Regions from separate parts of the Bradyrhizobium sp. UFLA06-06 genome, predicted to be linked through region 1. Evidence: riboswitches for the same ligand, from Rfam matches in the RefSeq annotation. Region 1 holds a riboswitch; the other holds the start of a gene.
What was found. Region 1 has a riboswitch for ZMP and ZTP ahead of IF803_RS05720 (serine hydroxymethyltransferase). Riboswitches for the same ligand answer to the same signal wherever they lie in the genome.

Region 1 (4,190 bases):
ATCCGCGCCGGCGCGATCGGCTATGTCACCAAGACCAGCCCGCCGGAGACGCTGGTGCACGCCGTGATGGATGCGCTGTCGGGCAAGATCGCGATCAGCCCGGATATCGACCACGAGCTCGCGCTCAGCCACCTTGCCGGCGAGAGGAAGGCTGCCGACCTCCTGACCGCGCGGGAATTCGAGGTGCTGCGGATGCTGCTCGCGGAGAACACCACCGAGGAGATCGCCGAGGCGCTGCACCTCAGCCCGAAGACGGTCGCGAACCTGCATTCCCTGATCAAGGACAAGCTCGGCGTCGGCACGGATATCGAGCTGGTCCGCCTCGCGTTGCGGCAGGGTATCCTGACGCAGACCGACCTCGGCGAACGCTGAGCCTCCGTGGCGGCGCCAGCGAGGCCGCGTACCGGTAAATCGAGCCGCATTTGCCTCCGGGCAAACCGAACATCGAGCCGCATCGTCGAATGGCCGAGTCCCGAGAAAGTCGCGTACCAGGCGTAACAGGAGAGCCTCGATACTGGCGCGCCTGGGACCATAGTCCAGAGACTGGACTACCTTGGTGGCCCTCGTGATGCTAAAGTTCTCGTCATGAAAGGCTATGGATCATTTTGCCCCGTAGCCAAAGCTGCGGAAATTCTCACGGAGCGGTGGACCCCGCTCTTGCTCCGCGAACTGCTGCTGGGGTCCCGCCACTTCAACCAGCTTCGCCGCGGCATTCCACAGATGTCGCCGACCCTCCTCTCCAAGCGCCTGCAAACTCTAGAAGAGGCCGGGCTAGTCTCACGCCAACCAGGCGACAACGGGCATTGGGAGTACCATCCAACCCAGGCGGCCAGGGAAGCCAGGCCAATTATCGATGCAATGGGCTATTGGGGCCACAAATGGGCTCGCAGCCAGCTCACACCGAACGAACTCCACGCGGGCCGGCTCATGTGGAATATGCGCCGTTCGTTCGATCTAAGGCACATTCCATGCGACTTCGTGCTGTACATTGAGATTGCGGACGCTCGGCCGAAGCGCTGGTGGTTTGTTGTGAAGAAGGAGGAAGCCGATCTCTGCTGGGATGACCCCGGCTTCAAGGTCGATATCAGCCTCTATGCGAGTCTGCTGACGCTTGTGCAGATTTTCGTAGACGAGATGCCGCTGCTACGGGCGCGTGAGCTCGGCAAAATCGAGATCGACGGTCCTAAGCATCTTGTGAACAGCATGCGGGCTTGGTTTCCACGTAGCAAATATGCCAGTGAGGCGTCTGCGGCCGCAGGGCAAGTCTTAGCTAGCTGAAAGACACCTCTCCCAGTCCACTTTTTGGACTAGTGACCCTGCTTCCCCCAGCTGTAGCGTTTGCGAATGCGCTCATGCGCTGAGCATCTCAGCTAAAGGAGGCAAGGATGAGCCGCCCTTCTCTTCTTTCATACGCCCTGCTTTTGATCTTCACTTGTGCTTGCGTTGGTCATGCAGCAGCAGACCCACTTGCCGACGAACTTTCCTCTGTGGCTGCCAAGTGGGATGCCGCCATCAACAACGCAGACTTCGATGCCCTGCTTCCATTGTATACCGCTGACGGCAGATTGATGCCGCCCGGTGCGCAGCCGCTCACCGGCCCTTTGGCAATCCGTAGTTTCTTTGCCGGGCGGGGAAGAAGCGTCAGAGAGCACAAGGTTGAGCTGGTCGATGTGTTGTCCATGGGAAACTACGCCTACACCACCTCGCATTTCACGGCCACGCTAGTGGTAAATGAGAAGGCGGCGCCAATTTCTGGCAGCACCGTGAGACTGCTTGAACGCCAACCCGACGGGCAGTGGAAGATAAAGTCCCACATTTTCGTCAAGGAATAGATTCGCGGGTGCTACTGCTACGCAGTCAGCCTCCCGGCGACGCCAGCTATGGAACCCTGCCTGCTATGGAACCCTTGCGGGACCGCCGAGGATTGAATAGCCTGCTGCTCGCGATGAGCTGCAGGCTCATTCGCCCCTCGCGCGACTGGCGAGCTTACGTGGAATTGACCACGGTGAAGCGCGAAGGGTTCTAACGCCGTTCGCCTGGGCAACCCGTTCAGCTGATGATCCAGCGTCTTAGGGAGCCCGGACCATGCCGTCATTCCGCAATGAACTCCACCTCAACGATTCGGAAGTTGCCCTTGCGCTCGAGGGCGAAGAGCGCCGCCAGCAAGACGGCGTCGAGCTGATTCCGTCGGAGAACTACACATATCCCGAGGTTCTTGAGCTGCTTGGATCGGTGTTCACCAACAAGTATTCCGAGGGCTATCCGGGACGCCGCTATTACGGCGGCCAGGAATTTACGGACCAGATAGAGAACCTTGCCCGACAGCGAGCGTGTGCGCTGTTCCGCGCCGAACATGCCAACGTTCAGCCTCTGTCCGGGTCGCCAATGAACCAGGCCGTGTATCTCGGCCTGCTGCAGCCCGGCGATACGATATTGGCGATGGACCTGTCACACGGCGGCCATCTCACCCACGGCGCGCCCGTGTCGCACATGGGGCGGCTCTTCAACTTCGCCCGTTACAAGACGCAGCCGTCAAACGGCGGCGCCATCGATTTCGATGAGCTCCGCGCCATGGCCCGGCACGTCCGTCCGAAGCTGGTGCTGTGCGGCTACAGCTCCTATCCGCGCGATCTGGATTATGCGTCCTTCAAGAGCATCGCCGATGAGGTGGGTGCACTGACCATGGCCGACGTCAGCCATTACGGCGGCCTGATCGCCGGCAACGCCTTGCGCAATCCGCTCGATGCGGGTTTCGACGTGATGACGACGACATCGCACAAAACGCTTCGCGGGCCGCGTGGCGGCATCGTTCTTTGTCGCCGGGAGTTCGCCGGCAAGATTGACGCGTCGGTGTTCCCGGGATTGCAGGGCGGTCCGCACATGAACGTTGTGGCCGGAACCGCGGTCACGCTGAAGAAGGCATCGACGTCCGATTTTCAGGCCTATGCAAGGCTGGTCATGCGCAACGCGAAGGTCCTGGCCGAAGCGTTGATGGAACGCGGCATGACGTTGATCACCGGCGGAACCGACAATCACATGATGGTCGTGGATACGGTGGCCAGCGTCGGCCTGGACGGCGGCGCGGCCGAGAACATCCTCGACGCCGTCGGGATCACCGCAAACAAGCAGATCATTCCCGACGATCCGCGTCCGCCGCTCAAGCCGAGCGGCATTCGCCTCGGGACGCCGGCGGCGACCACGCGCGGCATGGGCGAGCCCGAAATGCGCCTCATCGCCGAACTCATTGCGGAATCCCTCCGGTCGAAGGGAGATGCAGCGGTCGTCAAACGACTGAGGTCGAACAGCGTCGAGATGTGCCGCGCTTTCCCCGTTCCGGGGATCGCGCCGCCCTCATAGGCAGCCGACCTGCGTTCCTGTTCCGCGTTCGTCGCGTCGCTCGTCCGGGCGTGCGGCCTGCATGGGCACGTCGTGAAGGTTCCCCGGGAAAGACCGGAACGGAAATCGATGCTGTTCGTTGGACCGCATGATCTCGAAGACGGAGCGTCCAACGCCGTGACCCGGAAAACCTTGCAAGCACGCTCGGAGCAGGCGCTCGTCGTCATCATTCTCAGCACCGGTGCGCTGATCGGTTACCTCGGCCTGGCGCTGTCCAGGCTGTGAGCGCGACGCCCGGCGGGCACCAAGCCGCCGGCAGGCGTCGAGCCGCTTGCTGCCCTGAAAGCTCGCGCGCGCGTGCCACTGAGTTGCCCGACGTGGCTAGCCCCGCAGCAAAAATATAGAAAAATATAGGGTGAAACGAAGAGCAAAGCTCGGACAAATCATGTCGCGAGAATGCGGATGTTTGACGCACAAGCGACAACACATCCGGCGTCGTCCCGGCGAAGGCCGGGACCCATTACCACGAATGGGAATTGTTGCGCGACGCTGGGGCCACAGCCTCCTCTCAACAACCCAACCCTGTGGTTATGGGTCCCGGCCTTCGCCGGGACGACGGTGGTGTGCGCGGGAACAGTCTCGCGATGAATGCAACGCCACGTACACCCGTCACTGAAATCGAGGACATTGCCGCCTGCCCGCAATTCTCGTACACGGTTTCACGCAATGACCTCGCAATTCTCTCCCAACTCCGTCGACGTGCTGCTGTTCGATATCGGCCGCGTCGTGCTCGACATCAACTTTGACAAGGTGGTGGCGCACTGGGCGCAGCATGCCGGCTGCGCGCCCGCCGA
Region 2 (4,190 bases), on a different contig from region 1:
TGCTGCGTTTCACGGCGGCACATCCGTCTGGGTCGAATGCCTTCGGCGCATCGACGAAGTAAATACCGGGCAGCATGGCTCGTCGATGACGACGTCATTGATACGCTGCTGTTCTGCCGCCGGCCTGTCATATTTGCCGCAACATTGCGCGACGACAAGTCGCGTGCGGGAAACACCTAGCGGCGTTGGCCGCCGTCCGAGGCGGATGAGTTCGGCATGCCCGTCAGCCGAGCTACGCCCGCCCCTGCTCCGCCGGCCGCATGTGGATCAGCGCGTCGAGCACGAGGACAAGAACGGGGCGCTGCTCGTCGTTGACCAGCTCCGTCTTGAAGATCACGACGGCGTCGCGCCGCTCCGGCCTGATGGTGATCTTCTGGATCCGGGATTGGCCAGTGAGCGTGGCACCGGGCCGAACCGGGCTCGGCAGGCGAATCTCGAAGCTCCGCCCGACGATCCCCGCCACCTTGGTCCAGATCGCCTCCACGACGAGCCGCTGATAGATCGCAATGGTGTTGAAGCCGCTTGCGATCAGGCCGCCGAACGGGCCCACTGCCGCCGCGACGGGATCGGTATGGATCGGCACCGGATCATATTTCCCGGCGAACTCCAGGATCTCGGCCTCACCGATGGTGTAGCTGCCAAGCTTGAACGTCTGGCCCTCGGTAAGATCTTCCGCATACAGCATCGCCCGCCTCCATCTGTCGCGCGATGCTAGACCAATGGTGCGGGCTTTCCATTACCCCGGACGTCATGAACTTCGCGCGCGATACGCGAGCGACACCCGCCGCGCGCATATCGCCGCAGGCATCCCCCGCTATTGCAGCCGGGCCGCCCTCGCCTTTGCGGCCTTCACCGTGTTCTCCATCAGGCAGGCGATTGTCATCGGGCCGACGCCACGCGGCACCGGCGTGATCGCGCCGGCGACCTGCACCGCCTCCTCGAACGAGACGTCGCCGCACACCGTATAGCCGCCGTCCGGCTTCTCGACGCGCGTGGTGCCGACGTCGATGACGATGGCCTGCGGCTTGATCCAGTCGCCGCGCACGAGGCCGGCCTTGCCCACCGCGCTCACCAGGATGTCGGCCTCGCGGCAGATCCTGCTGATGCCGCGGGTGTGGATATGGGTCTGCGTCACGGTCGCGTGCTCCTGCAGCAGCAGCGCGGCCATCGGCTTGCCGACGATGTTGGAGCTGCCGATCACCACGGCATGGGCGCCGGTGAGGTCTGGCAGGGTCGATTTGATCAGCCGGAGACAGCCGAGCGGCGTGCACGGCACCAGCGCATCGTCGCCGTGAAACAGCCGGCCGGCGTTCAGGGCGTGCAGGCCGTCGACGTCCTTGGCGGGATCGACCGCCGCCATCACGCGCAAGGCGTCGATATGCGCCGGCAACGGCAGCTGCACGAGGATGCCGTCGATATCGTCGCGCGCATTGAGCGCCTCTACTCTGGCAAGCAGATCGGCATCGCTGGCATCATCCGGCAGGCGTGCGACCTCACCGCGCAGGCCGAGCCGTTCGGCCATCCTGACCTTGCTCTGCACATAGATCTGGCTCGCCGCGTCACAGCCGACCAGCACGACCGCAAGCCCCGGCGCGCGGGGCAGCCGATCGAGTTCGCCAGCAATCTTGTCGATGACAATTTGGGCATGTGCATGCCCATCGAGAATGTTCGCCGTCATGGCACCTCCGTTTCGAAGCGGTGCCCAGGCGCGCGGCGTTCAGTCTCTGCACTCCCCGATGGTGGTCCATCCAAGCGCCAGTCGCGCAGATGGCGTCGTCATAGCCGCCCCGCCAGGCAAAGGCAATTCACGCTCTCCCGCGGGTCGAACGGCGACGAATTGCCCTCACTTTTGCCGGTGGATCGGTGCCGGGCGGATCGCCTCTGGGGGTAGGATTCGGGCAAGACTTGCGTTAAGTCTCGGCGCTTGCCGGGCTTTTCCGATCCCCGGCGCCATCCTTCCGGTCATCACGCCATTTCGGACATTTTCGACATGAGACATATCATCCTCGCGCTGGCGCTCTTCTGCCCGGCTGCCGCGCTTGCCCAAGGAACCACGCCGGCCCCCGCCGACGCAGACAAGCCGGCGGCGGCGACCTCGCAGCCGATGGTCGGCGACAAGCCGCTGGTCCAGGTCGGCAAGAAGTCGGCCGCCAAGAAGGGCGAGAAGCCTGCCACGCCCGGCAAGCCGCAATCGGTCGCCCAGAAGCTTCAGGCCTGTCAGGACATCGACGACGCCACCAAGGAACGGCTGATCTGCTACGACGAGATCTTCAAGCCGCAGCCGAAGCCGAAGGCCACCCCGGCCAAGGGCGTCAACGATTGCCGCTTCGTGAAGGAAGAGGACGAGCGGCTGACCTGCTACAACGGCTTCGCGGACAAGATTCCGCGCCTGCCGCGCTAAAGGTAGCGAGCGGCGCTCGGACGCCGTCCCGGATCCGGCCACCCGCCTGATCGCGGACATGAAAAAGCCGCCGCAAGTGTTTGCGGCGGCGCATTGATTGCCGGCTGCGGGCGGCCTTTCTTACCAGGTGCCGAACCCGCCGAAGAAGCCCATGCGCTGCTGCTGCGCGACGCGGTAGGGCTGATACATGCCGGGCTGCGCCAGCCGCATCGGCTGCTGGGGATGGGCATGGTAGCGCGCGACCTTGCGCTTCTTCGGCACCTGAGGTTGGGCCTGCGCCGGCTGCTCGGCCGGCTTTGCCTCGGCCGCGACCTTCTGCGCGTCAGCCTTCTCCGGCGGAATGAACTGGGCGAACGTATTGCGGACACGGGCTTGCGCCGACGCGTCACCCGAAGCCGACGGGACGGCCGCGGCGACCGCGTTGACCTGCGCCGGAACAATGGTCGGCAAATTGGTGTCGTAGACCACCCGCTCGGGCAATTTCTGGGTCGACTTGATGCGCACCATGGTCTTGTCGACGCCCGGCGACGACAGGCCCTGGTTCTGACCGGCGACCACGGCCTCCTGCGGCACGATGGAATTGACGACGAAGAGCAGCGCGAGCAGCACTCCACCAACGAACAGGAAATAACGCGCCACAGGCATTTTGGTAGCTCCCCCCGCGCAGCGGGCGCGGTTCATCTCGGCGCGACGACATTAGTCATCGCGCGGGCGATCTCATCGTCTGCGCATGATCACCCGGACGCGGTCCGCGCTCCCGGGTCGTTCGCTAACGGCTGGTTTATTAGTTAGTTCCTGTCCGGCCGTTACGGTTCACCCGGCAAGTCAATTCGCGGTCACTTTTTCGGGATGCCGGGAATTAAAGGCGGCTCGCCGTCACGACCGAACATTTCGCCTTGTTTGCGTTAACATTGACGAACCCGACCAACATCCGCGAGTAGGTCTTGCGGCTTTTCATGGCGATGGTGTCGGAGATCAGCCGCTTGCGCTCGGTCAGCGGCCGACCGTCCCGGCGGATGAAGGCGCAGGCGATCTCGATATCCTTGACGGCGAAATCATTGGCATTGCGCAGCGTCAGGGTGACGAGCGCCTTCGAACCCAGCCCGCCGCGCCGCCACGATTGCGAGGCGATCCGCAGCTTGTCCAGCGGAGACCTTTCAGCGCCAGGCCCGGACGACCTGGCCTCCTCTGCGCCCTGTGGGGCGGTGGCCACGCCGACGGTGGTCGGCTCGTCCGCCGGTGCGGCCAGCGCGTCCCGCGCGGCCTGATTTGTGATTTGGGCGGGTTGCGCGCCGGTCGAGGCGTTCTGCGCGGTGCGGACGATGCTGGACGACACCGGCCAGACATCCCGGTCTCCGGCGTCGCTCGGCTCGGGGAGCATGAACCAGGCGGCGATCCCGGCGAGCGCAATCAGCGGCAGCAGCAGGCTGGCGTAGAAGCCGCCCTCACCGAGACGTCCGGCGGCCAACCTCCGAAACGACGCCAAGCCGATCCGCATCGTCGTGCCCTCACCCTGGCGGCCCGATCGGGCCGCCCCCACACAGAGAGGAAGCCGCACCGCGCGGCTTCCGGGGCGGCCGCAGGTCGAGCGGCCACGCGAAGACAATCGCTGACGGCCGCAATGGTTTCATTCCGGGACGACAATCTTGCGGCCGGCAGCACGGAGGGATGGCCTCATGGCCGGCCGCTCGCTAAGTTCGCGCCGCCCGAGAGCGAGTGCCGCGCGCCGAAGCGGCGCGAGAACAACAAGGAGATCGCAATGCCTGTCGTCACCTGGGACCACGTCCAC

Region 2: another riboswitch for ZMP and ZTP. It lies ahead of IF803_RS15180 (bifunctional 5,10-methylenetetrahydrofolate dehydrogenase/5,10-methenyltetrahydrofolate cyclohydrolase); the one in region 1 lies ahead of IF803_RS05720 (serine hydroxymethyltransferase).

The regions. Positions count from the first base shown of each region.
Region 1 is NZ_JADFUD010000005.1:29,736-33,925, forward strand. It holds gene IF803_RS05705 (response regulator) at 1-372, shown strand, start outside; gene IF803_RS05710 (winged helix-turn-helix transcriptional regulator) at 586-1,278, shown strand; gene IF803_RS05715 (YybH family protein) at 1,386-1,832, shown strand; ZMP/ZTP riboswitch at 1,964-2,049, shown strand; gene IF803_RS05720 (serine hydroxymethyltransferase) at 2,086-3,357, shown strand; gene IF803_RS05725 (hypothetical protein) at 3,466-3,621, shown strand; gene IF803_RS05730 (HAD family hydrolase) at 4,063-4,190, shown strand, end outside.
Region 2 is NZ_JADFUD010000015.1:7,120-11,309, forward strand. It holds gene IF803_RS15175 (MaoC/PaaZ C-terminal domain-containing protein) at 233-685, opposite strand; gene IF803_RS15180 (bifunctional 5,10-methylenetetrahydrofolate dehydrogenase/5,10-methenyltetrahydrofolate cyclohydrolase) at 815-1,678, opposite strand; ZMP/ZTP riboswitch at 1,694-1,773, opposite strand; gene IF803_RS15185 (hypothetical protein) at 1,991-2,401, shown strand; gene IF803_RS15190 (hypothetical protein) at 2,522-3,046, opposite strand; gene IF803_RS15195 (hypothetical protein) at 3,261-3,899, opposite strand; gene IF803_RS15200 (VOC family protein) at 4,161-4,190, shown strand, end outside.